Regions from separate parts of the Viridibacillus sp. FSL H8-0110 genome, predicted to be linked through region 3. Evidence: a T-box and tRNA genes for the amino acid it is inferred to sense, from the RefSeq annotation. Region 3 holds a T-box; the other regions hold tRNA genes.
What was found. The T-box of region 3 lies ahead of MHH98_RS05515 (valine--tRNA ligase). A T-box ahead of a tRNA ligase gene usually reads a tRNA of that ligase, here a tRNA-Val.
Positions count from the first base shown of each region.

Region 1: it has a tRNA-Val gene. The T-box ahead of MHH98_RS05515 (valine--tRNA ligase) is inferred to sense a tRNA for this amino acid. The anticodon was not compared.
Region 2: it has a tRNA-Val gene. The T-box ahead of MHH98_RS05515 (valine--tRNA ligase) is inferred to sense a tRNA for this amino acid. The anticodon was not compared.

Region 1 is NZ_JBBOPJ010000001.1:109,585-119,497, reverse strand. Features, by position in the region: gene glmS (glutamine--fructose-6-phosphate transaminase (isomerizing)) at 1-156, opposite strand, end outside; gene MHH98_RS00635 (type 1 glutamine amidotransferase domain-containing protein) at 672-1,184, opposite strand; gene glmM (phosphoglucosamine mutase) at 1,450-2,802, opposite strand; gene MHH98_RS00625 (CdaR family protein) at 2,850-4,151, opposite strand; gene cdaA (diadenylate cyclase CdaA) at 4,148-4,990, opposite strand; gene MHH98_RS00615 (anti-sigma factor family protein) at 5,107-5,727, opposite strand; gene sigW (RNA polymerase sigma factor SigW) at 5,741-6,304, opposite strand; gene rocF (arginase) at 6,564-7,469, opposite strand; tRNA gene MHH98_RS00600 (tRNA-Lys) at 7,771-7,843, opposite strand; tRNA gene MHH98_RS00595 (tRNA-Gln) at 7,857-7,931, opposite strand; tRNA gene MHH98_RS00590 (tRNA-Tyr) at 7,964-8,047, opposite strand; tRNA gene MHH98_RS00585 (tRNA-Val) at 8,058-8,133, opposite strand; tRNA gene MHH98_RS00580 (tRNA-Glu) at 8,161-8,235, opposite strand; tRNA gene MHH98_RS00575 (tRNA-Thr) at 8,380-8,452, opposite strand; tRNA gene MHH98_RS00570 (tRNA-Asn) at 8,466-8,540, opposite strand; rRNA gene rrf (5S ribosomal RNA) at 9,378-9,493, opposite strand; rRNA gene MHH98_RS00560 (23S ribosomal RNA) at 9,622-9,913, opposite strand, start outside.
Region 2 is NZ_JBBOPJ010000001.1:97,011-106,923, forward strand. Features, by position in the region: gene lysS (lysine--tRNA ligase) at 67-1,551, shown strand; rRNA gene MHH98_RS00485 (16S ribosomal RNA) at 2,118-3,670, shown strand; rRNA gene MHH98_RS00490 (23S ribosomal RNA) at 3,855-6,784, shown strand; rRNA gene rrf (5S ribosomal RNA) at 6,913-7,028, shown strand; tRNA gene MHH98_RS00500 (tRNA-Val) at 7,038-7,113, shown strand; tRNA gene MHH98_RS00505 (tRNA-Thr) at 7,131-7,206, shown strand; tRNA gene MHH98_RS00510 (tRNA-Lys) at 7,219-7,294, shown strand; tRNA gene MHH98_RS00515 (tRNA-Leu) at 7,315-7,399, shown strand; tRNA gene MHH98_RS00520 (tRNA-Gly) at 7,425-7,499, shown strand; tRNA gene MHH98_RS00525 (tRNA-Leu) at 7,506-7,594, shown strand; tRNA gene MHH98_RS00530 (tRNA-Arg) at 7,627-7,703, shown strand; tRNA gene MHH98_RS00535 (tRNA-Pro) at 7,708-7,784, shown strand; tRNA gene MHH98_RS00540 (tRNA-Ala) at 7,804-7,879, shown strand; rRNA gene MHH98_RS00545 (16S ribosomal RNA) at 8,027-9,579, shown strand; tRNA gene MHH98_RS00550 (tRNA-Ile) at 9,675-9,751, shown strand; tRNA gene MHH98_RS00555 (tRNA-Ala) at 9,765-9,840, shown strand.
Region 3 is NZ_JBBOPJ010000001.1:1,113,207-1,123,119, reverse strand. Features, by position in the region: gene MHH98_RS05515 (valine--tRNA ligase) at 1-2,384, opposite strand, end outside; T-box leader at 2,487-2,714, opposite strand; gene MHH98_RS05510 (hypothetical protein) at 2,956-3,525, opposite strand; gene hemL (glutamate-1-semialdehyde 2,1-aminomutase) at 3,760-5,052, opposite strand; gene hemB (porphobilinogen synthase) at 5,056-6,039, opposite strand; gene MHH98_RS05495 (uroporphyrinogen-III synthase) at 6,036-6,800, opposite strand; gene hemC (hydroxymethylbilane synthase) at 6,790-7,722, opposite strand; gene ccsA (cytochrome c biogenesis protein CcsA) at 7,741-8,571, opposite strand; gene hemA (glutamyl-tRNA reductase) at 8,671-9,913, opposite strand, start outside.

The sequences.
Region 1 (9,913 bases), 1.0 Mb from region 3:
AGCGATACGTCCTTTTTCTTTAAAGACTGTAATCCCTGCTTCATTACGAAGTGCAATTCCTGAAGAGTCGTATCCACGGTATTCTAATTTTTCAAGGCCTTTTAAAAGGATTTCTTTCGCATCCATAAAGCCGATATATCCAACAATTCCACACATATTAAATTCCTCCGAAGTTTGCAAAATTAGCCGCAAGAAAGTATACCTCGTCTTCCTAAGAAGTCGGGGAAACATTCTTATGCTGCTGTGTCTTTGCCATTTTGCTTCTTTGTCCGTTCGATTACTCAAACGTTTTATAAGCAAAATTTCGATCGGGCAATGGCGATCGGGAGGCATCCGCCGAAACTTTCGATACTCCTCCACCTCGTCTGCTGAAGATCTATGTCGTCCAATTTCTTCAGCGCTGGCGCTATAATTGTTTTCCTTTGTTTTATGCGCTACTTTTGATTTCTCCTTCTGCGCAGCTACTATTTTAGTATAAAGATTAATTCTCTATACAGCAGCACCTTCATCATACTTAAATCACTATTCATAGTCAATCAGAAACATGCTTTGAAAAGGTTTACAAGGAAAAATAATATTTCCCACTATATTATACGTTCAAATTGCACCTTTTGTTCCCCACTTTCATAAAATCAACCGTTAATGTGTATACATTAACGGTTAGTTCATTATTATTTATCTAATAATTTTAGTAATTCTCTATTAAATGCTGGTATGTCATCGGGTGTACGACTTGTTACCAATTGATTTTGGCATACGAATACTTCCTCATCTTTATAAATCGCTCCCGCATTTTCCATATCTACACGAATAGATTTATAGCCAGTTGCCCCACGGCCATCTAAAGTCTTCGCGGATATCAATAATTGTGGACCATGACATATTGCAAATACAGGCTTTCTTGCATCCATAAATGCTTTTGTAAAATTGACAAATCGATCATCAGCTCTTAGTAAATCCGGTGAAAATCCACCTGGAATAAATAATGCATCAAAATCTTCTGGTTCCACATTATCAATGGCGTAATCAATTTTCACCTTTTCACCATGCTTACCTTCTACTTGATTGCCTACTTCATTTTCAATTGTAAATACTTCATGTCCAGCGTCTCTCATAGCTTTTGCAGGATCCGTAAATTCCACATCTTCAAACATATTCGTTATGACTGTTGCTACTTTTGCCATTTCCAATCACTCCTAAGTTGTTTGTTGAATAAGGGTACATTATCAACCCTACACTAAAACTATTCCACATTTGAAGTAAATTAAACATTAACATTTAATTTCAACGTAGGCTGGTGATTAGTACTACTATTTCTACGAAAAATAGCATTATACATTACTCCATTGATAAACTTCGAGTTATGAGATTAAGAAGTTAGTTAAATTAATATGATTTAAAATACAAAAAGGGCAAGCATCTCGAAATATGCTTGCCCTTTTTCTTCTATTATTCAGTTAATCCCATTTCCTCTTTTACAACGGCTGCAATTCGTTCTGCATAAGCTTCACAATTCTCAGTTGTCGATGCTTCGACCATTACACGAACTAATGGTTCAGTTCCTGATGGTCTAACAAGAATACGACCATTACCATTCATCTCTTGCTCTACCTCAGTAATTACTGCCGCTACTTGTGCATTTTTTGTAACAGCGTATTTATCTGTTACACGAATATTAATTAGCTTTTGAGGGAAAATCGTCATCTCAGCTGCTAGCTCAGATAATGTTTTACCTGTTAATTTCATCGCATTAACAAGTTGTAAACCTGTTAGTAAGCCATCACCTGTTGTGTTGTAATCAAGGAAAACAATATGCCCTGATTGCTCTCCGCCTAAGTTGTAATCGCCTTCGCGCATAGCTTCTACAACATAACGGTCACCTACTGCAGTTTGAATACTTTGCATACCATGTTCTTCTAGACCTTTATAGAAACCCATGTTACTCATAACCGTAGATACAACTGTATCTTTGTTTAAACGTCCTTTTTCTTGGAAGTGTTTAGCGCAAATATACATGATTTGATCTCCGTCAACGATATTACCCTTTTCATCGACAGCGATTAATCTGTCACCATCACCATCAAATGCAAGTCCAACATCTGCGCCTTTTTCAACTACCATTTTAGCTAGGTCTTCAGGATGTGTAGAACCTACACTCTCGTTAATGTTTAAGCCGTTTGGTGAAGCACCCATCGTTGATAAATCTGCTTCTAAGTCTGCAAATAGGTGTGCTGCGAGTGAAGATGTTGCACCATGTGCGCAATCTAATGCAATATGGATACCCGTAAACTCTTCTTCTACTGTCTGTTTCAGGTATTGAATGTACTTTTGACCGCCTTCTAAATAGTCACTTAATGATCCTAAGTCACCACCTGTTGGGCGAGGTAGATCATCTTGTTCTTGGTCTAATAAAGCTTCAATTTCTGCTTCTTGTTCATCAGTAAGTTTAAAACCATCGGGACCGAAGAATTTAATACCATTATCTGCGACTGGGTTATGAGATGCTGATATCATAACTCCTGCTTGACCACTCATAACACGTGTTAAATAAGCCACTCCTGGTGTGCTAATGACGCCTAGGCGCATTACCTCTGCTCCTACTGACAGCAAACCGGCTACAAGTGCTCCTTCAAGCATTTGTCCAGATATACGTGTATCACGACCAATTAATACTTTTGGACGTCCTGTGGCTTCTTTCGTTAAAACGTATCCACCGAAGCGACCGAGTTTAAATGCTAACTCAGGCGTCAGCTCACTATTGGCGACTCCGCGGACGCCGTCTGTACCGAAATATTTACCCATTTTGTTCTCTCCTTCAAAACTATCTACGATCCTTCAATCAAATTCGTTTAAGATATTCGTTCTATTCGAAGATTAGCGATGTTATTAGAAAGTGACCAGGTAAGATCCCTTGGTCCATCAACTTGAATAGATAGCTTATGATTTCCAATGTGTTTATCTGCTGCTTCAATATATATATCGAAATCATCAATATCTAGATTTGCTAAATCCTTTTCATCACCTTTAACAGTTAATGTAACTAAACCATTCTTTGGTGTGATAAAGTCGCTACTATAGTCCTCATCTAGGTTTCGAACGTCAACAGCTACATTCTTAAATTCTTTCGAGCTTATAATTGATGAAGTTTCTTTCTCGTCAGTCTCTTGTTCTTCGTCTTTAATTACTTCTTCATCAGTATTCGATTCGTTTTTCTCAACTACAGCTTGGACTTTTATGCTGTCTTCAGACAGCCGTGAAATGCCCTCTGGCTTATCAATATCAATATTAAAGATACCAGATTTTTTGATTTTAGATACATCTACATCAACATTAAGTTGTTCCATATTTTCAAGAGCAGCTTTTGATCCGAATAAAGTCATCTTGCTCGTTATGGGCGTCAATGACTTTATCGTGATATCTTTACCTGGCGTCCCTTTTTGATTTAAGACGACAGGTACTTCCTTAGTATACTCTCCAATGTCAACATTCACTTTAATCTTCCCTGGCTTCACTTGGACATCTAATTTGTTCATTTCACGATCAAGTATTTTTACATTTGCTTCCTGTTCAAAGGAACTCTTCAGTCCTTGCTCGCCAGTAACTGTCGCTTTTACATAGCTTATGCTATCTACTGCACTTTTAGCGCCAGTAACTGTTACCGTATTAGGATTCGCTGTCATACTTTTCACGTAATAGTCTTCTGCCAGTAGTCTTTCATTAATTTCCGGATCGATTTTAAATGTTCTTGTTACCCTTTCTTCAATTGAAATATCAATTGTTGATGGGTCCATTTGTACTGATAATTTATCAGAAAAATTTTCATGTTGAATCGTTACTTTATGTTCCCCAATTGTTTGCTTACGTAAATCTACGAATACAGTATAATCACTCACTGCTTTCGTTTGTAAGACGATGGCCATTGGACCCTTGATCGTAACATCTACGGTTTTTGGAACTCCTGTAACGATTAAACTCTCATCATCATAGTAAACCTGTACGGGTACATTATGAAGCACGTCCGCTTGTGTCCCTGATGAAAAGCCATCAGAACTATCTTTTTCTTTTGGCTGAACCGTAAAAAATAGGAGCATAGCTAATGTTAGGGCTGTAATTCTTAAAAACCAGGGGCTTTCAATCAATTTATCCATCATTTTTTATTCCCCCTCCAGCTCCACTTAGAGGTATTTGTTGCTTCTAGCTCGGGGCCAAACCACGCTTTACGTAAACGCGCTTCAAATTCTTCAATTGAAAGGTCACGGTGTAAATCTCCATTAACCGTTAAACTAATTGCTCCCGTTTCTTCTGATACAATAATTGTTATGGCATCAGTCACTTCACTAATACCTATAGCGGCTCTATGACGTGTACCTAGTTCTTTCGAGATAAATGGACTTTCTGATAATGGTAAATAACAAGCTGCAGCTGCAATTTTGTTCTTTTGAACGATTACTGCTCCATCATGTAATGGTGTATTAGGTATGAAGATATTAATTAGTAATTCAGACGAAATTTCAGAGAACATCGGAATCCCTGTTTCTACATAATCATTCAAACCTGTTTCGCGTTCGATAGAAACAAGCGCTCCAATACGTCGCTTCGCCATGTAACTAACGGATTTTGACATCGCGCTTACTAAGCGTGTACGCTCTTCATCTTCTTGTAAATTACTACGAGCAAATAGCTTACCACGACCAAGTTGTTCTAGTGCTCGACGTAACTCTGGTTGGAATATGATAATAATAGCGAGGAAACCAAAATTGATAACCTGTTGCATCATCCATCCCAGTGTATTAAGGCCTGCATATACAGTAATAATACGAATAATAATGATGACGAATATTCCCTTTAATAATTGGACAGCTTTTGTTCCTCTTATTAAGGTTAAAATTTTATAAATAACAAACCATACTAAAAGAATGTCCAGAATGTTCATCAACATTCTAATCCATACATTGTCGGTAAATTGTGTAATTTCATTAATAAAAGACATGTGGATCCCCCACTTTTCTAGCGAGTGCATATGTGTTCAGTATAGCACAACTCTTACTTTACTTGCTTAGATGAAACAGAAAAGTCTACCTCAAACAGTAGACTTTTTCATTTGTTTTATTCGTTTTTCCCTAAAAATGAAAGTATTTCTTTTCCACCATTTTTAATTTTATACCAAAGCCATTCAAATGCTTGATTAATCTCATCTATTTGACCTGTGACATTTGCTGTTGAAGCCATATATTGACCATTAATCACTGTGATATTACCATCTACCGAACCTTTTACAAGGATATCCCCATTCTTGACTACGATATCACCTGTCACAGTCTTCCCTTCAGGTACGATGACTGTTTGCCCCTCTACAACTAAGTTTGGCTGTTTGGTCACTGAAAATTCCTTATTATCATTAAAGCCTGTAAGAAGCGAGGCACTCATTAAGATACAAAACATTGCTGCTGCAACAAATATAGGATGGCGACGTAGCCATCTTTGGACACCGGCTCCTGATCTTCCTTTAGGTAGACGAACCATAACGTTTTGCTTGAAATCCAGAGGTACTGAAACGACGGCAGCACTTTTGACAAAGGCAATTGTGCTATTTAGCTCCTGCATATGTTGTCGACAGTTATCACAGCTTTGCAAATGTGCTTTTAGCTCGATTTCATGTTCACGACTAATATCACCATCTAAATATTCATGCATGTATTCACCAATATGTTTTGGACACGCATTCATAGTGAAATCCCTCCTACAGATTGCCTAATTGCTTTCTCAGAGCTTCACGCCCTCTGTGAATTCGAGTTTTGACTGTCCCAAGTGGCATATCTAAAATCTCGCTAATCTCCTGCAATGGCAATTCCTCTATATACTTTAAGACAATGACTGTTCGATATTTGTCTGGCAACTGGCTAATTTCATATTGAATTCGCTCCTGCAGCTCCATTCTTTCTACTTCTTCCTCAGGCAGCCTATCTGATGAGGAAATTTGAGAATACATATCTAGACCGTCCGTTCCAGCAACTTGTGCATCTAAGTAATAGTCCGGTTTCTTCTTCCTTATACGGTCTATACATAAATTCGTCGCTATACGGTACAGCCAAGTCGAAAATTTTCGATTCAAATCAAAAGTATGAAGATTAATATACGCACGGACAAATGCCTCCTGCGCTATATCTTCCGCTTCATGTTGATTGCCAAGCATGCGATAACAAACTTGGTACAGCTTTTGCTGGTAGAGGCTCACAATATCAGAATACGCACTTTGATCGCCTTTCAGCACTTGTTTTATTCTCTTGTTGATTAATGCGTCCATTGTGATTTCCCTCCGCCCATGCGGCTGTTATTCTATATACGAGTCGCCCATAATGTAAGTTTCATTTTTTTGAAAAAAATTTTTTAAAGCTCTAAAAAATCTTTCTTCCATAATTATAACAAATATGTAAGTAAAAATGATTCAAATTCATAAGAAACTCTTCTTTTCAGGACTTAATTACTTGCCAATAAGTTCCCATTTCAAAAAAACCTAAACTTTTCAGCAATTATAAAAGGACGGGCATGCCCGTCCTTTTACATTACATTAATTTTTCACCGAATAACGATCCCATTAAAGCAACTGCTACATCTGCTGTTTTATTTTTTTCATCTAGGATTGGATTTACTTCTACAAATTCAGCTGAGGTAATCATTTCTGATTCATATAACATCTCCATCGCTAAATGGCTTTCACGATATGTAATACCTCCTGGAACAGGCGTCCCAACTCCTGGCGTGTAAAGCGGGTCTATTCCATCTAGATCCAGTGACAAATGCAATCCATCTACATTTTTCCCTCTCAAATAAATAATTGCATCTTGAATAACTTTAGTCATTCCCACTCTATCAATTTCATGCATGGTGTACACTTTAATTCCTTTTTCTTTTATTAATTCACGTTCCCCTGGATCCACCGAGCGAGCACCTATAATTACAATATTCTCAGGTTTCACTTTTGGAGCATAATCACGAATGTTTACCAGCTTTTCATGACCAAGTCCAATACTTACAGCTAGTGGCATACCATGAATATTACCAGATGGTGAAGTATCACCTGTATTCAAATCTGCATGTGCATCATACCAAATAACTCCTAAATTCTCATAATGGTCTGATAAACCTGCAAGTGTGCCTATTGCAATACTATGATCTCCACCAAGCACAAGCGGAAAATGATTTTGTAAAACGACATCATGTACCTTATTTGCAAGCTTTGTACTGGCTTCAGTTACAGCTGATAAATTTCGTAAGTTTGTATCAGCTGATACCTCACGCTCAGATATCCCAATCTCAATATCACCCTCGTCTATCACTTCATAGCCCATTGCTTCTAATCTTTCTACAGCGCCCGCATATCGGATCGCACTTGGTCCCATATCAACCCCACGACGTGTTTGACCAAGATCCATTGGTACACCTATTAATGAAACATTTAATTTATGCATTATTTTATTCCCCCTTTGTGTATTACCTATATTGTAAATGCTAGAATCATGTTGGCTCAACCCCACAAAATTCTGAATATTTATACAAAATATTAAACACTTAAATAGAGAACAAAGTTGCAACAAAAGTAAGTACTACACTATTGTTCAAATTGAATTTATCAGTAGTTATACAAAGTTACGCACTCTATTAAAAATACCCCTTGAAAAGTATAGGGGACCCCTTATTTTTTTACACTACTAACCACAAAAAAACCTCTCTCTACAAAGTGTAGAAAGAGGTTGAAATTTTATATGAAAGTGAGCCATGTAGGATTCGAACCTACGACCCTCTGATTAAAAGTCAGATGCTCTACCAACTGAGCTAATGGCTCATAAAATTAAAAATGGCTGGGGTACCTGGATTCGAACCAGGGCATGACGGAATCAAAATCCGTTGCCTTACCGCTTGGCTATACCCCAACAATGAATAATGAATATTTTATATAAAAAAATGGTGGAGGGGGACGGATTCGAACCGCCGAACCCGAAGGAGCGGATTTACAGTCCGCCGCGTTTAGCCTCTTCGCTACCCCTCCGAAAAAAATATGGTGGAGGATGACGGGATCGAACCGCCGACCCCCTGCTTGTAAGGCAGGTGCTCTCCCAGCTGAGCTAATCCTCCATGGATATGTAAAATAATTTTTAAAAATGGTGACCCCTACGGGATTCGAACCCGTGTTACCGCCGTGAAAGGGCGGTGTCTTAACCGCTTGACCAAGGGGCCATTAATGCTGTACTGCTTAAAACAGGACAAGAATTATATTAACACTATTTAAATAAAAATGCAATACTTTATTTAAAAAATATTAAAAAATTCATCTTACTAAACAAAATTCGATATTTTTCTACTTCTGGATAAATAATTGAAAGCTTCCAACCGGGCTCGAACCGGTGACCTCTTCCTTACCATGGAAGCACTCTACCTGCTGAGCTATGGAAGCATAGACAAAAAAATGGCTCCGAAGGTAGGACTCGAACCTACGACCGATCGGTTAACAGCCGATTGCTCTACCACTGAGCTACTTCGGAACAATAATATTATCGCTTCTTTAGATGTTACTTTTATCGAACACAAATATTATTATAACAGCATATTAAAACATTTCAAGCTATTTAAGGAAAAAAGTTTTAATTATTATGCATTTAAATATACCTATATTTTTTACAGCAATTCTAACTATCATAAAAACCCTATTTAAGCGTTTTAAGGCGTTTTAAGCGTAATCTAACGTTAGATTACCAACATATATCGATTATGCTCCTAAAGGCTATTAAAATGATATTTTCATAACAATTGGTGGACTATTTTCAATTTGGATTCTTATACTTTTATACACAAACTCCACTTTTCTGTATAATTCCTGCGCAACTATATTACCATCATTAGCTGCTAGAACTATTCCATTAATAAGCGGATATTTTCCTTTTATATACATCGGTAACTGAGATAGTATGTTTGTTGCATAACCTTTTCTATAATACAAATAATTTGTTAAGCATGAGCCTAATAAAATTGTATTGGAATTATCTGAATATGACTACACATCCAAATTATTATGTAAAACAAAGAAACTCAGCATTTCACAATTATAAAATGCAATAATTGGATGCCTGTCTATATCCGTTTTACACAACTCAAGAGTAGCTAATGGCGGATTTGTAAATTGGAGCTGATATTCAGTGATTCAATACTTATCTAATAACTCTGCACATCGATTGTATATGAAAATAAGTTGAAAACGAATTATCTGATGATAAAAAGTTCCATACGCAATATGGAGAAATCAAGAATTCCACAACCCTACCTATTATAACTATTTTCTAAATAAAAAAGCACAACTGATTAAATCAGCTGTGCTTTGATGTGCCTAGCAACGTCCTACTCTCACAGGGGGAAACCCCCAACTACCATCGGCGCTAAAGAGCTTAACTTCCGTGTTCGGCATGGGAACGGGTGTGACCTCTTTGCTATCGTCACTAGACTATTTTAAGACAAGAATTATTATATCACTTCACTTAGCTAAAAGCAAGTGTTTTTTAAACTTTTTTAATAAGTTTTTCTTGTTCTCTCAAAACTGGATAAATTACATTGAAGTTTGTTAAGTAAAATTTGGTTAAGTCCTCGATCTATTAGTATTCGTCAGCTCCGTATGTCGCCACACTTCCACCTCGAACCTATCTACCTCATCGTCTTTGAGGGATCTTACTTACTTGCGTAATGGGAAATCTCATCTTGAGGGGGGCTTCATGCTTAGATGCTTTCAGCACTTATCCCGTCCACACATAGCTACCCAGCGATGCCCTTGGCAGAACAACTGGTACACCAGCGGTGTGTCCATCCCGGTCCTCTCGTACTAAGGACAGCTCCTCTCAAATTTCCTACGCCCACGACGGATAGGGAC
Region 2 (9,913 bases), 1.0 Mb from region 3:
GCAAAATTGTGTACAATAAGTACATTATGGACTGCATAGCGGAACAAAAAATGAGGAGTGAATATCGTGTCTGAAGAATTAAATGACCAAATTTTGGTGAGACGCCAAAAGATGGCTTCTATTAGAGAAAACGGCTTAGATCCATTCGGTGCCCGTTTTGAACGTACGCATTTATCAAACGAAATTAAAGAACAGTATGTGGATTTTACTAAAGAACAATTAGAAGAAGATTTACATGAAGTTGTAATCGCGGGTCGTATTATGACAAAACGCGGTAAAGGTAAAGCTGGTTTCGCGCATATTCAAGATTTAGGTGGACAAGTACAAATTTATGTTCGAAAAGATGCTATTGGTGAAGAAGCATACGAATTGTTTAAACAAGCGGACCTAGGAGACATCGTAGGTATTCGCGGTAATGTTTTCCGCACTCAGGTAGGAGAACTTTCTGTTAAAGCATTAGAATTTACTTTCCTAACTAAATCACTACGCCCAATGCCAGAGAAATTCCATGGCTTAAAAGATGTAGAGCAACGTTATCGTCAACGTTACTTAGATTTAATGACGAGTGAAGAAAGTAAACAAACTTTCATTACTCGCTCAAAAATTATTCAAGCTATCCGCCGTTACTTAGATGGTAATGGTTACCTTGAAGTAGAAACACCAATGCTACACACAATTGCAGGTGGAGCAGCCGCTCGTCCTTTCATTACGCATCACAATTCGTTAGATATGGAATTATATATGCGTATCGCTATTGAACTTCATCTAAAACGATTAATCGTTGGTGGGCTTGAAAAAGTATATGAAATCGGTCGTGTATTCCGTAATGAAGGTATGTCAACGCGCCATAACCCAGAATTCACTATGATTGAATTATATGAAGCTTATGCTGACTATCGTGACATTATGGCACTTACAGAGAATTTAATTTCTCACGTAGCACAAGAAGTATTAGGTACAACTGATGTGCAATATGGCGACGATGTTATTAGTTTAGCGCCAGGTTGGACTCGTCTGCACATGGTAGATGCAGTTAAGGAAGCAACAGGTGTAGACTTCTGGACTCCAATGTCTAAAGAAGAAGCACGAGCGCATGCAAAAGAACATGGTGTTGAAATTAAAGACTCTATGGAAGTGGGTCATATTATTAATGAATTCTTCGAACAAAAAATAGAAGAAACATTAGTTCAACCTACATTTATCTATGGTCACCCAGTGGAAATTTCTCCGTTAGCTAAGAAAAACCCTGAAGATGAGCGATTCACAGATCGTTTTGAATTATTCATTGTACGTCGTGAGCATGCAAATGCCTTTACTGAATTAAATGATCCAATCGATCAACGTGAACGCTTTGAAGCGCAGCTTGCTGAAAAAGAAGCGGGTAATGACGAAGCGCACGAAATGGATGATGACTTCATTGAATCGTTAGAGTATGGTATGCCGCCAACAGGTGGATTAGGTATCGGCATTGATCGCTTAATCATGTTGTTAACGAATTCACAAACTATACGTGATGTATTATTGTTCCCTACAATGCGTCCACGTGATTAAATACTAAGGTTTTCTTATAGAAAAGACTCTAGTTAATGCTAGAGTCTTTTTTGTTTACGTTCTATTAGAGTGGTTAGCTTTTTGTTTGAAAATTACTAAGAAGTTCATTACAATAGAAGACAAGCTATTTTTGAAAGCATCTAATATTAACTTATATATAAGTTTACTTTTTTGAAAAAAGATGTTGCATTAGAATTAATATAGTGGTATATTAATTGAGTTGCTAATTTAGCTAACAAAACGGTTTGAAAATAACTTAAAAAAGTTGTTGACACTGAGTAGTGAATTTGATAAGATATAAAAGTTGCTGATAAACAAGCAATGATAACAAGTTTGAAACAACGGTTTGAAAATAACTTAAAAAAGTTGTTGACAACGAAAAGTTATCCTGATATAATATTGAATGTCGCTAACGAAGTGGCAAACAAAATGAACCTTGAAAACTGAACATGCAAGACGTTAATCAATAAATGTTTTTGAACATCAACTCTGTTGGTGGATCAAAACAAAAATAGATATCATCTTCGGATGATACGCTAGCAAAGCTAATGAGCTTTCAAACTACTTTTATGGAGAGTTTGATCCTGGCTCAGGACGAACGCTGGCGGCGTGCCTAATACATGCAAGTCGAGCGAATGATGAAGAAGCTTGCTTCTTCTGATTTAGCGGCGGACGGGTGAGTAACACGTGGGCAACCTACCTAGTAGATTGGGATAACTCCGGGAAACCGGGGCTAATACCGAATAATCCATTTTGTCACATGGCAAAATGCTGAAAGGCGGTTTCGGCTGTCACTACTAGATGGGCCCGCGGTGCATTAGCTAGTTGGTGGGGTAACGGCCTACCAAGGCAACGATGCATAGCCGACCTGAGAGGGTGATCGGCCACATTGGGACTGAGACACGGCCCAAACTCCTACGGGAGGCAGCAGTAGGGAATCTTCCACAATGGACGAAAGTCTGATGGAGCAACGCCGCGTGAGTGATGAAGGTTTTCGGATCGTAAAACTCTGTTGTAAGGGAAGAACAAGTACGTTAGTAACTGAACGTACCTTGACGGTACCTTATTAGAAAGCCACGGCTAACTACGTGCCAGCAGCCGCGGTAATACGTAGGTGGCAAGCGTTGTCCGGATTTATTGGGCGTAAAGCGCGCGCAGGTGGTTTCTTAAGTCTGATGTGAAAGCCCACGGCTCAACCGTGGAGGGTCATTGGAAACTGGGAGACTTGAGTGCAGAAGAGGAAAGTGGAATTCCAAGTGTAGCGGTGAAATGCGTAGAGATTTGGAGGAACACCAGTGGCGAAGGCGACTTTCTGGTCTGTAACTGACACTGAGGCGCGAAAGCGTGGGGAGCAAACAGGATTAGATACCCTGGTAGTCCACGCCGTAAACGATGAGTGCTAAGTGTTAGGGGGTTTCCGCCCCTTAGTGCTGCAGCTAACGCATTAAGCACTCCGCCTGGGGAGTACGGCCGCAAGGTTGAAACTCAAAGGAATTGACGGGGGCCCGCACAAGCGGTGGAGCATGTGGTTTAATTCGAAGCAACGCGAAGAACCTTACCAGGTCTTGACATCCCAATGACCGCTCTAGAGATAGAGTTTTCCCTTCGGGGACATTGGTGACAGGTGGTGCATGGTTGTCGTCAGCTCGTGTCGTGAGATGTTGGGTTAAGTCCCGCAACGAGCGCAACCCTTGATCTTAGTTGCCATCATTTAGTTGGGCACTCTAAGGTGACTGCCGGTGACAAACCGGAGGAAGGTGGGGATGACGTCAAATCATCATGCCCCTTATGACCTGGGCTACACACGTGCTACAATGGACGATACAAAGAGTCGCTAACTCGCGAGGGTATGCTAATCTCATAAAATCGTTCTCAGTTCGGATTGTAGGCTGCAACTCGCCTACATGAAGCCGGAATCGCTAGTAATCGTGGATCAGCATGCCACGGTGAATACGTTCCCGGGCCTTGTACACACCGCCCGTCACACCACGAGAGTTTGTAACACCCGAAGTCGGTGAGGTAACCTTTATGGAGCCAGCCGCCGAAGGTGGGATAGATGATTGGGGTGAAGTCGTAACAAGGTAGCCGTATCGGAAGGTGCGGCTGGATCACCTCCTTTCTAAGGATAATTACGGAAACAGATCTTGGATCTGTCGATTAACGTCTTGCGTTCAGTTTTGAAGGCTCATTGTAAAATGATCTTCAAAACCTTGTTCTTTGAAAACTGGATAAAACGACATTGAAGCAAATTAAGTAACACATTTTTTATTATTAAGTTTTTTAGGCTTAATAACTAACTTTTAGGTTAAGTTATTAAGGGCGCATGGCGGATGCCTTGGCACTAGGAGCCGAAGAAGGACGGCACTAACACCGATATGCTTCGGGGAGCTGTAAGTGAGCTTTGATCCGGAGATTTCCGAATGGGGGAACCCACTGTTCGTAATGGAGCAGTATCTTGACGTGAATACATAGCGTCTTGATGGCAGACCCAGGGAACTGAAACATCTAAGTACCTGGAGGAAGAGAAAGAAAAATCGATTCCCTGAGTAGCGGCGAGCGAAACGGGAATAGCCCAAACCAAGAGGCTTGCCTCTTGGGGTTGTAGGACACTCTATATGGAGTTACAAAGGAATGAGTTAAACGAAGCGGTCTGGAAAGGCCCGCCAGAGCAGGTAACAGCCCTGTAGTTGAAAGTTCATTCTCTCTTGAGTGTATCCTGAGTACGGCGGAACACGTGAAATTCCGTCGGAATCTGGGAGGACCATCTCCCAAGGCTAAATACTACCTAGTGACCGATAGTGAACCAGTACCGTGAGGGAAAGGTGAAAAGCACCCCGGAAGGGGAGTGAAATAGATCCTGAAACCATGTGCCTACAAGTAGTTAGAGCCCGTTAATGGGTGATAGCGTGCCTTTTGTAGAATGAACCGGCGAGTTACGATTACATGCGAGGTTAAGTTTTAGAAGACGGAGCCGCAGCGAAAGCGAGTCTGAATAGGGCGAATGAGTATGTGGTTGTAGACCCGAAACCAGGTGATCTACCCATGTCCAGGGTGAAGGTAAGGTAACACTTACTGGAGGCCCGAACCCACGTACGTTGAAAAGTGCGGGGATGAGGTGTGGGTAGCGGAGAAATTCCAATCGAACCTGGAGATAGCTGGTTCTCTCCGAAATAGCTTTAGGGCTAGCCTCGTGATAAAGAATCCTGGAGGTAGAGCACTGTTTGAACTAGGGGTCCATCCCGGATTACCGAATTCAGACAAACTCCGAATGCCAGTGATTTATGCACGGGAGTCAGACTGCGAGTGATAAGATCCGTAGTCAAGAGGGAAACAGCCCAGACCACCAGCTAAGGTCCCAAAGTAATTGTTAAGTGGAAAAGGATGTGACGTTGCTTAGACAACCAGGATGTTGGCTCAGAAGCAGCCATCATTTAAAGAGTGCGTAATAGCTCACTGGTCGAGTGACGCTGCGCCGAAAATGTATCGGGGCTAAACAATTCACCGAAGCTGTGGATGGACATCTTAGATGTCCGTGGTAGGAGAGCGTTCTAAGTGCTGTGAAGTCAGACCGGAAGGACTGGTGGAGCGCTTAGAAGTGAGAATGCCGGTATGAGTAGCGAAAGACGGGTGAGAATCCCGTCCACCGAATGACTAAGGTTTCCTGAGGAAGGCTCGTCCGCTCAGGGTTAGTCGGGACCTAAGCCGAGGCCGATAGGCGTAGGCGATGGACAACAGGTTGATATTCCTGTACCACCTATTTACCATTTGAGCAATGGGGGGACGCAGTAGGATAGGGTAAGCATGCTGTTGGTTATGCATGTTCAAGCAGTGAGGCGTGAAATGAGGCAAATCCCATTTCTATAACGTTGAGCTGTGATGACGAGGACGTATGTCCGGAGTTCCTGATTTCACACTGCCAAGAAAAGCCTCTAGCGAGGTAAAAGGTGCCCGTACCGCAAACCGACACAGGTAGTCGAGGAGAGAATCCTAAGGTGTGCGAGAGAACTCTCGTTAAGGAACTCGGCAAAATGACCCCGTAACTTCGGGAGAAGGGGTGCTCTAGTAGGGTGAAAGCCCGAGAGAGCCGCAGTGAATAGGCCCAGGCGACTGTTTAGCAAAAACACAGGTCTCTGCAAAACCGTAAGGTGACGTATAGGGGCTGACGCCTGCCCGGTGCTGGAAGGTTAAGAGGAGTGCTTAGCGCAAGCGAAGGTGCGAATTGAAGCCCCAGTAAACGGCGGCCGTAACTATAACGGTCCTAAGGTAGCGAAATTCCTTGTCGGGTAAGTTCCGACCCGCACGAAAGGCGTAACGATCTGGGCACTGTCTCAACGAGAGACTCGGTGAAATTATAGTACCTGTGAAGATGCAGGTTACCCGCGACAGGACGGAAAGACCCCGTGGAGCTTTACTGTAGCCTGATATTGAATTTTGATACATCTTGTACAGGATAGGTAGGAGCCAGAGATTCCGGAGCGCCAGCTTCGGAGGAGGCGTTGGTGGGATACTACCCTAGATGTATTGAACTTCTAACCCATGCCCCTTAGCGGGGTAGGAGACAGTGTCAGGCGGGCAGTTTGACTGGGGCGGTCGCCTCCTAAAGAGTAACGGAGGCGCCCAAAGGTTCCCTCAGAATGGTTGGAAATCATTCGTAGAGTGTAAAGGCATAAGGGAGCTTGACTGCGAGACCTACAAGTCGAGCAGGGTCGAAAGACGGGCTTAGTGATCCGGTGGTTCCGCATGGAAGGGCCATCGCTCAACGGATAAAAGCTACCCCGGGGATAACAGGCTTATCTCCCCCAAGAGTCCACATCGACGGGGAGGTTTGGCACCTCGATGTCGGCTCATCGCATCCTGGGGCTGTAGTCGGTCCCAAGGGTTGGGCTGTTCGCCCATTAAAGCGGTACGCGAGCTGGGTTCAGAACGTCGTGAGACAGTTCGGTCCCTATCCGTCGTGGGCGTAGGAAATTTGAGAGGAGCTGTCCTTAGTACGAGAGGACCGGGATGGACACACCGCTGGTGTACCAGTTGTTCTGCCAAGGGCATCGCTGGGTAGCTATGTGTGGACGGGATAAGTGCTGAAAGCATCTAAGCATGAAGCCCCCCTCAAGATGAGATTTCCCATTACGCAAGTAAGTAAGATCCCTCAAAGACGATGAGGTAGATAGGTTCGAGGTGGAAGTGTGGCGACATACGGAGCTGACGAATACTAATAGATCGAGGACTTAACCAAATTTTACTTAACAAACTTCAATGTAATTTATCCAGTTTTGAGAGAACAAGAAAAACTTATTAAAAAAGTTTAAAAAACACTTGCTTTTAGCTAAGTGAAGTGATATAATAATTCTTGTCTTAAAATAGTCTAGTGACGATAGCAAAGAGGTCACACCCGTTCCCATGCCGAACACGGAAGTTAAGCTCTTTAGCGCCGATGGTAGTTGGGGGTTTCCCCCTGTGAGAGTAGGACGTTGCTAGGCGAATAATATGGAGGATTAGCTCAGCTGGGAGAGCACCTGCCTTACAAGCAGGGGGTCGGCGGTTCGATCCCGTCATCCTCCACCATTTTTCAAATAAACATTGCCGGTGTAGCTCAGTTGGTAGAGCAACTGACTTGTAATCAGTAGGTCGAGGGTTCGACTCCTTTCGCCGGCACCATTCATTTTATTTGAGCCATTAGCTCAGTTGGTAGAGCATCTGACTTTTAATCAGAGGGTCGTAGGTTCGAATCCTACATGGCTCACCATTTTTTAAAAAACATTATATGCGGGTGTGGCGGAACTGGCAGACGCACTAGACTTAGGATCTAGCGCCGCAAGGCGTGGGGGTTCGACTCCCTTCACCCGCACCATAATTTTTAAGTTTATCAGCATATTGCGGAAGTAGTTCAGTGGTAGAACACCACCTTGCCAAGGTGGGGGTCGCGAGTTCGAACCTCGTCTTCCGCTCCAAAATATGCCGGGGTGGCGGAACTGGCAGACGCACAGGACTTAAAATCCTGCGGTAGGTGACTACCGTACCGGTTCGATTCCGGTCCTCGGCACCATTTCTTTTAATTTAATACAAGTGATAATATATGCGCCCGTAGCTCAATTGGATAGAGCGTCTGACTACGGATCAGAAGGTTGTGGATTCGACTTCTGCCGGGCGCGCCATTAACGGGAAGTAGCTCAGCTTGGTAGAGCACTTGGTTTGGGACCAAGGGGTCGCAGGTTCGAATCCTGTCTTCCCGACCATTATTACTTATACCCATACGGGGCCTTAGCTCAGCTGGGAGAGCGCCTGCCTTGCACGCAGGAGGTCAGCGGTTCGATCCCGCTAGGCTCCACCATATATATCTTATGAACCTTGAAAACTGAACATGCAAGACGTTAATCAATAAATGTTTTTGAACATCAACTCTGTTGGTGGATCAAAACAAAAATAGATATCATCTTCGGATGATACGCTAGCAAAGCTAATGAGCTTTCAAACTACTTTTATGGAGAGTTTGATCCTGGCTCAGGACGAACGCTGGCGGCGTGCCTAATACATGCAAGTCGAGCGAATGATGAAGAAGCTTGCTTCTTCTGATTTAGCGGCGGACGGGTGAGTAACACGTGGGCAACCTACCTAGTAGATTGGGATAACTCCGGGAAACCGGGGCTAATACCGAATAATCCATTTTGTCACATGGCAAAATGCTGAAAGGCGGTTTCGGCTGTCACTACTAGATGGGCCCGCGGTGCATTAGCTAGTTGGTGGGGTAACGGCCTACCAAGGCAACGATGCATAGCCGACCTGAGAGGGTGATCGGCCACATTGGGACTGAGACACGGCCCAAACTCCTACGGGAGGCAGCAGTAGGGAATCTTCCACAATGGACGAAAGTCTGATGGAGCAACGCCGCGTGAGTGATGAAGGTTTTCGGATCGTAAAACTCTGTTGTAAGGGAAGAACAAGTACGTTAGTAACTGAACGTACCTTGACGGTACCTTATTAGAAAGCCACGGCTAACTACGTGCCAGCAGCCGCGGTAATACGTAGGTGGCAAGCGTTGTCCGGATTTATTGGGCGTAAAGCGCGCGCAGGTGGTTTCTTAAGTCTGATGTGAAAGCCCACGGCTCAACCGTGGAGGGTCATTGGAAACTGGGAGACTTGAGTGCAGAAGAGGAAAGTGGAATTCCAAGTGTAGCGGTGAAATGCGTAGAGATTTGGAGGAACACCAGTGGCGAAGGCGACTTTCTGGTCTGTAACTGACACTGAGGCGCGAAAGCGTGGGGAGCAAACAGGATTAGATACCCTGGTAGTCCACGCCGTAAACGATGAGTGCTAAGTGTTAGGGGGTTTCCGCCCCTTAGTGCTGCAGCTAACGCATTAAGCACTCCGCCTGGGGAGTACGGCCGCAAGGTTGAAACTCAAAGGAATTGACGGGGGCCCGCACAAGCGGTGGAGCATGTGGTTTAATTCGAAGCAACGCGAAGAACCTTACCAGGTCTTGACATCCCAATGACCGCTCTAGAGATAGAGTTTTCCCTTCGGGGACATTGGTGACAGGTGGTGCATGGTTGTCGTCAGCTCGTGTCGTGAGATGTTGGGTTAAGTCCCGCAACGAGCGCAACCCTTGATCTTAGTTGCCATCATTTAGTTGGGCACTCTAAGGTGACTGCCGGTGACAAACCGGAGGAAGGTGGGGATGACGTCAAATCATCATGCCCCTTATGACCTGGGCTACACACGTGCTACAATGGACGATACAAAGAGTCGCTAACTCGCGAGGGTATGCTAATCTCATAAAATCGTTCTCAGTTCGGATTGTAGGCTGCAACTCGCCTACATGAAGCCGGAATCGCTAGTAATCGTGGATCAGCATGCCACGGTGAATACGTTCCCGGGCCTTGTACACACCGCCCGTCACACCACGAGAGTTTGTAACACCCGAAGTCGGTGAGGTAACCTTTATGGAGCCAGCCGCCGAAGGTGGGATAGATGATTGGGGTGAAGTCGTAACAAGGTAGCCGTATCGGAAGGTGCGGCTGGATCACCTCCTTTCTAAGGATAATTACGGAAACAGATCTTGGATCTGTCGATTAACGTCTTGCGTTCAGTTTTGAAGGTTTATAAAACCTTATATTTTTCCGAAAAAGGGGCCTATAGCTCAGCTGGTTAGAGCGCACGCCTGATAAGCGTGAGGTCGATGGTTCGAGTCCATTTAGGCCCACCATTTTTCTTTTTTTGGGGCCTTAGCTCAGCTGGGAGAGCGCCTGCCTTGCACGCAGGAGGTCAGCGGTTCGATCCCGCTAGGCTCCACCAATATTGTTCTTTGAAAACTGGATAAAACGACATTGAAGCAAATTAAGTAACACATTTTTTATTATTAAGTTTT
Region 3 (9,913 bases):
GATACAACAGCTGACATGCATTGTCCAGGAGCTTCAATGCCTTCGCCAAGTGTTAACGGCTCTGGGTTACAGAATTTTTCTAGATACGCTTTGTTATCTTCTAGTACTGCAAGCGTTGCAGCATCTTTAGCTGAAACATATAAAGGTACTTTTTTGCTCATTGGTGTTTGTACTTCAGCACGAATGTTACGAACAGCACGGATAATGTCCATTAGTAATTTCATGTTATTCGATTGTGCTTGTGAAGTTAATGTTTCATCAACTGTCGGCCAAGCAGCTACTGTAATTGATTCGCCTTCATGCGGAAGGTTTTGCCAAATTTCTTCTGTGATAAATGGCATAAATGGATGTAACAGGCGCATTGTATTATCTAAAACATATGCTAGTACGGAGCGCGTTGTTTTCTTCGCTGCTTCATCTTCACCGTATAATGGCAATTTCGCCATTTCGATGTACCAATCACAGAAATCATCCCAGATGAAGTTGTATAATTGACGACCTACTTCACCAAATTCAAATTTCTCGGCTAAAGTTGTCACTTGTTCGATTGTTTCGTTCAGACGAGTTAGAATCCATTGGTCTGCTACTGATTTTTTACCAGTTAAATCGATTTCATCGTAAGTCATGCCTTCCATGTTCATCAAAGCAAAGCGTGAAGCATTCCAAATTTTGTTTGAGAAGTTCCAAACAGCTTCTACTTTTTCATTTGAATAACGTAAATCTTGACCTGGAGAAGAACCAGTTGCTAAGAAATAACGTAATGAGTCAGCACCGTATTTTTCGATAACATCCATTGGATCAACGCCGTTACCAAGTGATTTAGACATTTTGCGTCCTTGTTCATCACGAACTAAACCATGAATTAATACATCCTCGAATGGACGTGTTCCAGTAAATTCAATGCCTTGGAAAATCATACGAGAAACCCAGAAGAATATAATATCATAACCCGTTACTAATGTACTTGTTGGGTAATAACGTTTAAATTCTTCGTTGGCTTCATCTGGCCAGCCCATCGTTGAAAACGGCCATAATGCAGATGAGAACCAAGTATCTAATACATCAGTATCTTGATTCCAGTTTTCAGCATCAGCTGGAGCATCCGTACCTACGTAAATTTCACCAGTTTCTTTATGGTACCAAGCTGGAATTCGGTGACCCCACCAAAGTTGACGTGAAATACACCAATCACGGATATTCTCCATCCAACGGGAATACGTATTTTCAAAACGCGAAGGTACAAAGTTCACTTTGCCTTCTTCATCTTTTTGAAGCTCTAATGATGCATCTGCAAGTGGTTGCATTTTAACGAACCATTGTGTTGAAAGATACGGCTCAACAACAGCACCAGAACGTTCAGAGTGTCCTACTGAGTGCATATGATCCTCAATTTTGAAGCAAACACCCATGTCTTGTAAATCTTTCACGATTGCTTTACGGCATTCAAAGCGATCCATACCTTTGTATTTACCAGCATTATCATTCATTGAACCATCTTCATTCATTACAAGAATACGTGGTAAGTCATGGCGGTTACCTACTTCAAAGTCATTCGGGTCATGAGCTGGTGTAATTTTCACAACACCCGTACCAAATTCCATTTCAACGTACTCATCTGCTATGATTGGAATTTCGCGACCTACAATTGGTAATGTCACTGTTTTGCCGATTAGATGTTGGTAACGTTCATCTTTAGGGTGAACAGCGATTGCAGTATCACCTAGCATTGTTTCAGGGCGAGTTGTAGCAATTTCAATTGTTCCAGTTCCTTCAGTTAATGGATATTTGAAGTGATAAAAAGCACCTGGTATATCTTTGTAAATAACTTCGATATCAGATAACGCTGTTTTTGTCGCAGGATCCCAGTTGATGATATATTCGCCACGGTAGATTAAATCTTTTTCATAAAGTTTTACGAATACTTCTTTTACTGCATCAGAAAGTCCTGAATCTAATGTGAAACGTTCACGAGAATAATCTAGCGCTAGACCCATTTTTGCCCATTGCTGACGAATATGACCTGCATACTCTTCTTTCCATTCCCATGTTTTTTCTACGAACTTTTCGCGACCTAAGTCATAACGAGTAATGCCTTCTTCACGAAGTTTCGCTTCTACCTTTGCTTGTGTTGCGATACCCGCATGGTCCATACCCGGTAACCAAAGTGCATCGTATCCTTGCATACGTTTCATACGAATTAGAATATCTTGTAATGTTGTATCCCAAGCATGCCCTAAGTGTAGTTTACCTGTTACGTTTGGTGGTGGAATTACAATTGAATATGGCTCTTTGCCACTTTCAGGTTGTGCTTTAAAGAATTCGCCTTTTAGCCACCATTCATAACGCCCTTGTTCGATTGACTGTGGATCATATTTCGTTGGCATTGATGTCGTTTGTTGTTCTGTCAATTTGACGACCTCCTTTTAATTTTTTGTTAACAACGAAGTAACTTGTAGTTTTTTGCAAATAAAAAACTCCTATCGCCTAAAAAGGACGAAGGAGTTGAATTCGCGGTACCACCTTTATTTCAACACAAAAAACGTGCTGACACTTCATTGTATAACGGCTTCTAACCGGCTTCTGCTAAGCTTTATCAGGTTCACAGAAACTGCTCCAGGGCGACCTTCAAATGTGTGTAAGCGGAAACTCGCACCTAACGTTTCCTCTCTTTGGCAAACACAATGCATTCTACTCTTCCCTATCTATGCATCTATATTAAGATGACCTTATTGTATCGAAAAAAAGATGCATTTTCAAGTTTTTTAGAAAGGAGGACTACATTTCATGTCACGTCGAAAATATAACCCTTATTTTCTACCACCTTGGCTACGGAAAACAAGGTTTTACTGTAGAAGTATTATCATTCCTCTTTGTTGCTTCCAAGGTATTCGTGTAATCATCATCCCGACAACAGGAGACATTATATTACTTTTGGTATTAGCCTTATTGTGGTACTTACTGTTTACGGATTTCCTTTAAATTATACGTTTTAATCGTATATGCTTCTTCTAAATCCCATAAGAGCGCATCAGATTCTGGTATTTCTTGAGCACTTGCCTCAGCAGTAGTGGTAGAAGAACTTTCTACTACTTCTGCTTCTACTTGTGCAGTAGCAGCTTGCGGCTCCTCATAATTACATGTCGCTTGCCAGCTAAAATGACAGCTACCATCATCTTGGAATGTTGTCGTAATATAGTCTACTTTTATTTCTACAGGGACGTCTTTATTCACTCGATCTCGCGGCAAATTTACATGTAACGGCACAGCATATTCAAAATAACCCGATTCTCCTTGCATGTCTAAATCCTCTATTGTTGTCCAAGTTGAAGTCCCATGATGTGGTGTTTCTCCTTCTGCAAATGCTACATTGGCAGAAATATGATAAATACCTGTTAAGAATACTGATTCACCTGACTCTTCTTGTGTCCAACGAGGTGTAATTTTCACATTCGACGTATCTTGCGGTTTACCAAAACTTTCAGGGAAGTTAAATCCTTCTGCGATTTCCCAGGAAATATGTTGCATAGCTTGACCTCCTTCATATATCTAATAGATTATATGCTTGATAGTATCGTGAATATGCATTATGTTATGTCCTTAGAGCAAACGGTTTTAGTTATTCGTTTGTTGTTCGGATCCATTAAAGTCATTGATGCTCTATGATAAAGATTATTTATATTAGGTACATTATCAATGTATTTACATGCATAAAAAAAGGCCTTCTCTAAATGGAGAAAGCCTTTTTCTTTTACTATTATATTAGCGTGCAAGTTGTTTAAATACTTTTTGGAAAGCTTGAACTGTCTTTGCAATATGTTCTTCAGTGTGCTCTGTAGAAACAAATACACCTTCAAATTGTGACGGCGGCAAGAAGATTCCTTCATTCGCCATTAAACCGTAGTATTCAGCAAACAATTGTAAATCAGAAGTTTTCGCCGTTTCAAAGTTAATGACATTCTCATTAGTTAAGAAATAACCAATCATTGAACCTGCACGATTTACTGTGTACGGGATATTGTAAGTTTCTGCAGCTTCGCGGAAACCTGCTTCTAATTGATCCCCTAATTTTGTGAAATAATCATATGTTTCAGGTTTTAAATGACTTATTGTTGCTAAACCAGCAGACATTGCAAGTGGGTTACCTGATAATGTACCCGCTTGATAGATTGGACCTGCCGGAGCAATTTTCTCCATAATTTCACGCTTACCACCGAATGCACCTACAGGTAGTCCACCACCGATTACTTTACCAAGACAAGTTAAATCTGGTGTTACACCAAAGTGACCTTGAGCACTATGATACCCTACACGGAAACCAGTCATTACTTCATCAAAGATTAATAGTGAGCCAGCGTTTGTTGTTAGTTCACGTAATCCCTCAAGGAATCCTGGTAACGGAGGAACGACACCCATATTACCGCAAACTGGCTCAACGATTACTGCAGCAATTTCTTCGCCGAATTTTTCGAAGACAAGTTTAGCAGATTCTAAATCATTATAAGGAACAGTTAATGTGTTTTGAGCAATTCCCAATGGTACACCTGGGCTGTCTGGTAAACCAAGTGTTGCGACACCCGAACCAGCTTTAATCAGTAAGCTATCACCATGTCCGTGATAGCTACCTTCGAACTTCAAAATTTTATCTCTTCCTGTAAAGCCACGTGCTGCACGGATTGCACTCATTGTTGCTTCCGTACCTGAAGATACCATACGAATCATTTCGATTGAAGGAATACGATCTATTACTACTTTTGCTAGTTCATTTTCTACTAGTGAAGAAGCACCGAAGCTCGTTCCTGTTTCAGCTACTTTTTGAATAGCAGCTACAACATCAGGATGCGTGTGACCAATAATTAGTGGACCCCATGATAATACATAGTCAATATAATCATTACCATCGATATCCGTAATGATTGCTCCTTTACCACTAGCCATGAAAATGGGATCCATATCCACTGCTTTAAATGCACGAACTGGACTATTTACGCCACCTGGCATTAAGTTTACTGCTTCTTGAAAAGCTTGTTTTGATTTTTCATATGAACGTGTCATGAATTATTTTCCCTCCATCCAACGAACTGCATCTTTTGCATGATAAGTAATGATTAAGTCTGCTCCTGCGCGTTTCATACCTAGCAGTGTTTCTAGGACCGTTTGTTTTTCGTCAATCCAGCCATTAATAGATGCCGCTTTGACCATCGCATATTCGCCACTTACATTGTAAGCAACAATCGGTAAATCATAGTTATTACGTACATCACGTACAATATCTAAGTAAGCTAATGCTGGTTTAACGATTAAGAAATCTGCTCCTTCTTCTACGTCTGAAGTAGCTTCACGCATTGCTTCCATACGATTTGCAGGATCCATTTGATATGTTTTACGATCACCAAATTTAGGTGCGCCATCAGCCGCATCTCGGAATGGCCCATAGTATGCTGAGGCATATTTTACTGCATAAGACATGATTGGAACATCTTCAAATCCAGCATCATCTAAGCCTTTACGAATCGCTGCTACAAAACCGTCCATCATATTAGATGGTGCAATAATGTCTGCTCCTGCTTCTGCTTGAGAAACTGCCGTTTTTGCTAATAAATCTAGTGAAGGATCATTTAAAATTTGTTCTTTGTCATTAACGACGCCACAGTGACCATGAGAAGTAAATTCACATAGGCATGTGTCTGCAATAACAACGATTTCTGGGTAATTTTTTTTCACAAAACGAGTTGCTTCTTGAACAATACCGTGATTGTGGAAAGCTTGAGTACCTACTTCGTCTTTTTCGGCAGGTAAGCCAAAAAGAATAACCGAAGGAATACCTAGTGATACTACTTCATCCATTTCCTCACCTAAACGATCAATTGAAAATTGGAAAACGCCTGGCATAGAAGATACTTCATTTTTAATATTTTCGCCATCCATGACGAAAATGGGATAGATGAAATCTTCTTTATGCAAATATGTTTCTTTTACCATTGAACGCATAGTAGCAGATTGACGTAAACGTCTGTGTCTTTTAAATGTTAAATCTTTCATTTTAGATGTTCCTTTCTATTAGCTAACTCTTGAATCAAAGCTTTCATTGTATAGGTCGGTGGCATTATATCAACTTTAGCTCCCGCCTTAATTAGCGCTCGCTCCGTGATATGTCCAATGGATAGAACCATAAATGAATGCCAACCGATTACCTTTGCTACATGCTCAGAAAAAACCTCTACTGCAGATGGACTTGCAAAGGCAATACTTACATTTGTCGATTCTTTTAAAAGTGTTAGCAGTTCTGTAGTATGTTCTGTCGTTTGAACGGTTTCATAGACAGTCCATTCATCGACATGACAAGATAAACCTTTTACTATAGTATCCTTTGCCATCGAACCCTTAAAAAATTGACAGGATACATTGTCTCCTGCAATTGTAGGAAACTCTTGTACAAATACATCTGCACTAAAAGTTGATGGCATAAATTTAATCTCAAAACCTATTTCTTCAAGAGCTTCGGCTGTTTTTGTACCAACAGCAGCCACTTTACATGACCACTCAGATGCCTGGAAATGAAAACGCTGTATTTTACTTATAAAAGCAAGGACCGCATTTTGACTTGTGAAAATAAGCCAATCATACTGCTTACTTTTTTCAAGTCGTTGTCGGTCCATGTCACTTTTAATCTCATTAACAGTAATAAGCGGTAGGTGTATAGCCTGACCGCCTAATTGTTCAATTTGCTTTTTCACAGCTGCTGTAACATGTGTGCCTGTTAATACGATTTTGTCTCCATTAAGAGATAAATCATTCAGCATCTTGCTCAGCCTTTACTTTTTGAATTAAATCAAAGGCTCCTTGCTCTGTTAAAATACGAGCAACTTCTTCACCAGCTGCTTTAGCATCTTCCATTGTCACTGTTTCTTTATAAATAACAGACGCATCTGGGGCTGCTACTAAACCTGTTAGTTCAATTTGTTTTCCATCATATTTTGCGTAACCTGCGATTGGTACTTGGCAACCGCCATCCATTGCTGCAAGATATGCGCGCTCTGCATGTGCTTCTTCCCAAGTTGCTTTGTCTGTTAATTTAGCAAGCTCGGCTAATAATTCAGCATCATCACTACGACACTCAATACCAAGAGAACCTTGCCCAACAGCAGGGATACACATTTCAGCAGATAAGTATTCTGTTACGACATCTTGACTCCAGCCTAGTCGTTTAAGACCTGCTGCTGCTAAAATAATCGCATCATATTCGCCCGTTTCAAGTTTCGCTAAACGCGTATCTACGTTTCCACGAATCCATTTGATTTCGATATCTGGACGTTGGACTAATAATTGTGCACTGCGGCGTAAGCTACTTGTTCCAACAACAGCACCTTTTGGTAGATCAGCAAATTTCACATGACCTTTTGAAATGAAAGCATCACGTGCATCTTCACGTGGAGGGATACAGCCGATTACAAGACCTTCGGGCAGAACTGCAGGCATGTCCTTCATACTATGGACAGCAAAATCAATTCCTTTATCAAAGAGTTCTTGTTCGATTTCTTTTACAAAAAGTCCTTTACCGCCGACTTTAGAAAGTTGGACATCTAAAATTTGGTCACCTTTAGTCACGATTTCTTTGACTTCAAATTCAAACGGAGCACCCGCCTGTTTCATTTGATTGATAAACCAATTAGTTTGCGTTAAAGCCAGTTTACTTCTTCTTGAACCTACTACTATTTTTCTCACAATAATCCAACCTTTCTATTAATACCAGAGATGAAAATCAGATAACTTACTTCCTAAAAAGAAGTTAATGATTACAAATAGAAATGCATACACATGAGCCCACGCATAACTTGTCGAATGTAATCTCCTTTTTCGATTTCCATAAATGATGAAACAATATATTAACAACGAAACAAATGAACCAACAATTTTCACATCAAATACAGATATGTTATCTAATGTTAAATATGCCCATTGTAGTCCTAAAATTAAACTTATTAATAATAACGGTATACCCGTTAATAATGAAGCCGTCATTCCTTGCTCAGTTTGCTGTAATGATGGAAGTCTCGTCCATTGCTTAGTCCATTTCTTTTTCTTTAATACATTATATAAAATCAAATATAATGTCGAAAAAACAAACGATAGTGAGAATGCCACGTACGAAAGTATTGCAAACGTAATATGGATAAATAAAAGCTCAGAGCTTAGTGCCTCACCTACTGGCGACTGTGTAATTTGCGATGGTGCAAATGTATGTATCGTCATGAAGATGAATCCAATTACGTTGATGAAGAATACTGGTAAATCTACTCGATATACGCAATGTAAAAGAATCGAAATGGTTATTAATAACCAAGCGTATAGATAGATTCCTTCAAACAACGATAGTATAGGGAAACGATGTGTCTCCACTATATACATTACTAAAAAAACTGATTGTAAAATCCATACGATGGAAAGTAGCCAAAATGCAACACGGTGAGCTTTTGCATCCTTATTTAAATAATCTATAAAATAGAATACAAGACTGATTGCATATAAGACGACCATCGCTTCATGTAGTCTTGTCATCGTCAAATCAGCCATAACTTACTCCTTTATTTTTAACTTTATCTCGAAAAAAAGACGATTTCGCATCTATTAGTTTACCATACAGATACGAAAACGCCTCCTAAACAAATTTCATTAATATGATAATCCAGGACTAGAAGATTGTGCTTCTTCTGCTATTTTTTGCATTCGATTTTTTTCTTCTAATTGGTGTTTTTTCACTTCATCTTGCACATCATTCTCAATTCCGAAAATTTGTTGGAAAAGCTGTAATTGTTCATTTGCTTTTGCTGAACTAGCCATTTCCTTAGCTTGCAAAATTGGTTCTTTTAATAATTGATTGATAATTGATTTCGTATGTTTACTTAACACTTTTTTCTCACGTTCTGTTAAATCAGGCATTTTGTTTTCAATACTTTGCATTGTTTCCTCTTGAATTGTTGCTGCTTTTTTACGAAGCGCAGCAATTACAGGTACAACACCAAGTGTTGATAACCAGTCTTGGAATTCATGAATTTCAGTGTCAATCATTGACGAAATTTGCTTAGCAGCACGTTCACGCTCAGCTAGGTTCGCCTCAACTATGCCTTGTAAATCATCAATATCATATAGGAAAACATTTGGTAAATCGCCAATACGCGGATCTAAGTCACGAGGTACAGCGATATCTACCATAAATAATGGTTTTCCTTTTCTTAAACGTTCTACAAATTGCATTAATTCAAAATCAATAACATAGTCTGTCGCACCAGTTGAACTGATTAAAATATCAGCTTCAAGAAGTGTGCATTGTAGCTCTTGCATTGATTTTGCTGTTCCTTCAAATTTAGAGGCAAGTAATTCCGCCTTCTCAAATGTACGGTTAATCACCGTTACTTTACCAACACCACTACCATACAAATTTTGAGTAGCTAACTCACCCATTTTACCTGCGCCTAAAATAGCAACATGTTTTTGTTGTAATGAGCCGAAGATTTTCTTAGCAAGTTCTACTGCCGCATAAGAAACAGACACTGCATTTTCGCCGATAGCTGTTTCACCATGCGCGCGTTTTGCAAATGTAATAGCTTGCTTAAATAGTTTATTGTAAACAGTACCAGTTGCACCGATTTCTTGCCCATTCAAGAAGCTTGTACGCACTTGTCCAAGGATTTGCGTTTCTCCAAGTACCATTGAATCTATCCCTGCAGTTACGCGGAACAAATGCTCCATCGACTGTTCATCTTCACGAATATATAAATGAGCAGAAAAAGTTTCAACAGGAACTTTAAACCAATCTGCCAGGAATTGTTTTATATAGTGTCGTCCGGTATGCAATTGATCGACAACAGCATACACTTCTGTTCGGTTACATGTAGATACAATTACGTTCTCTAAT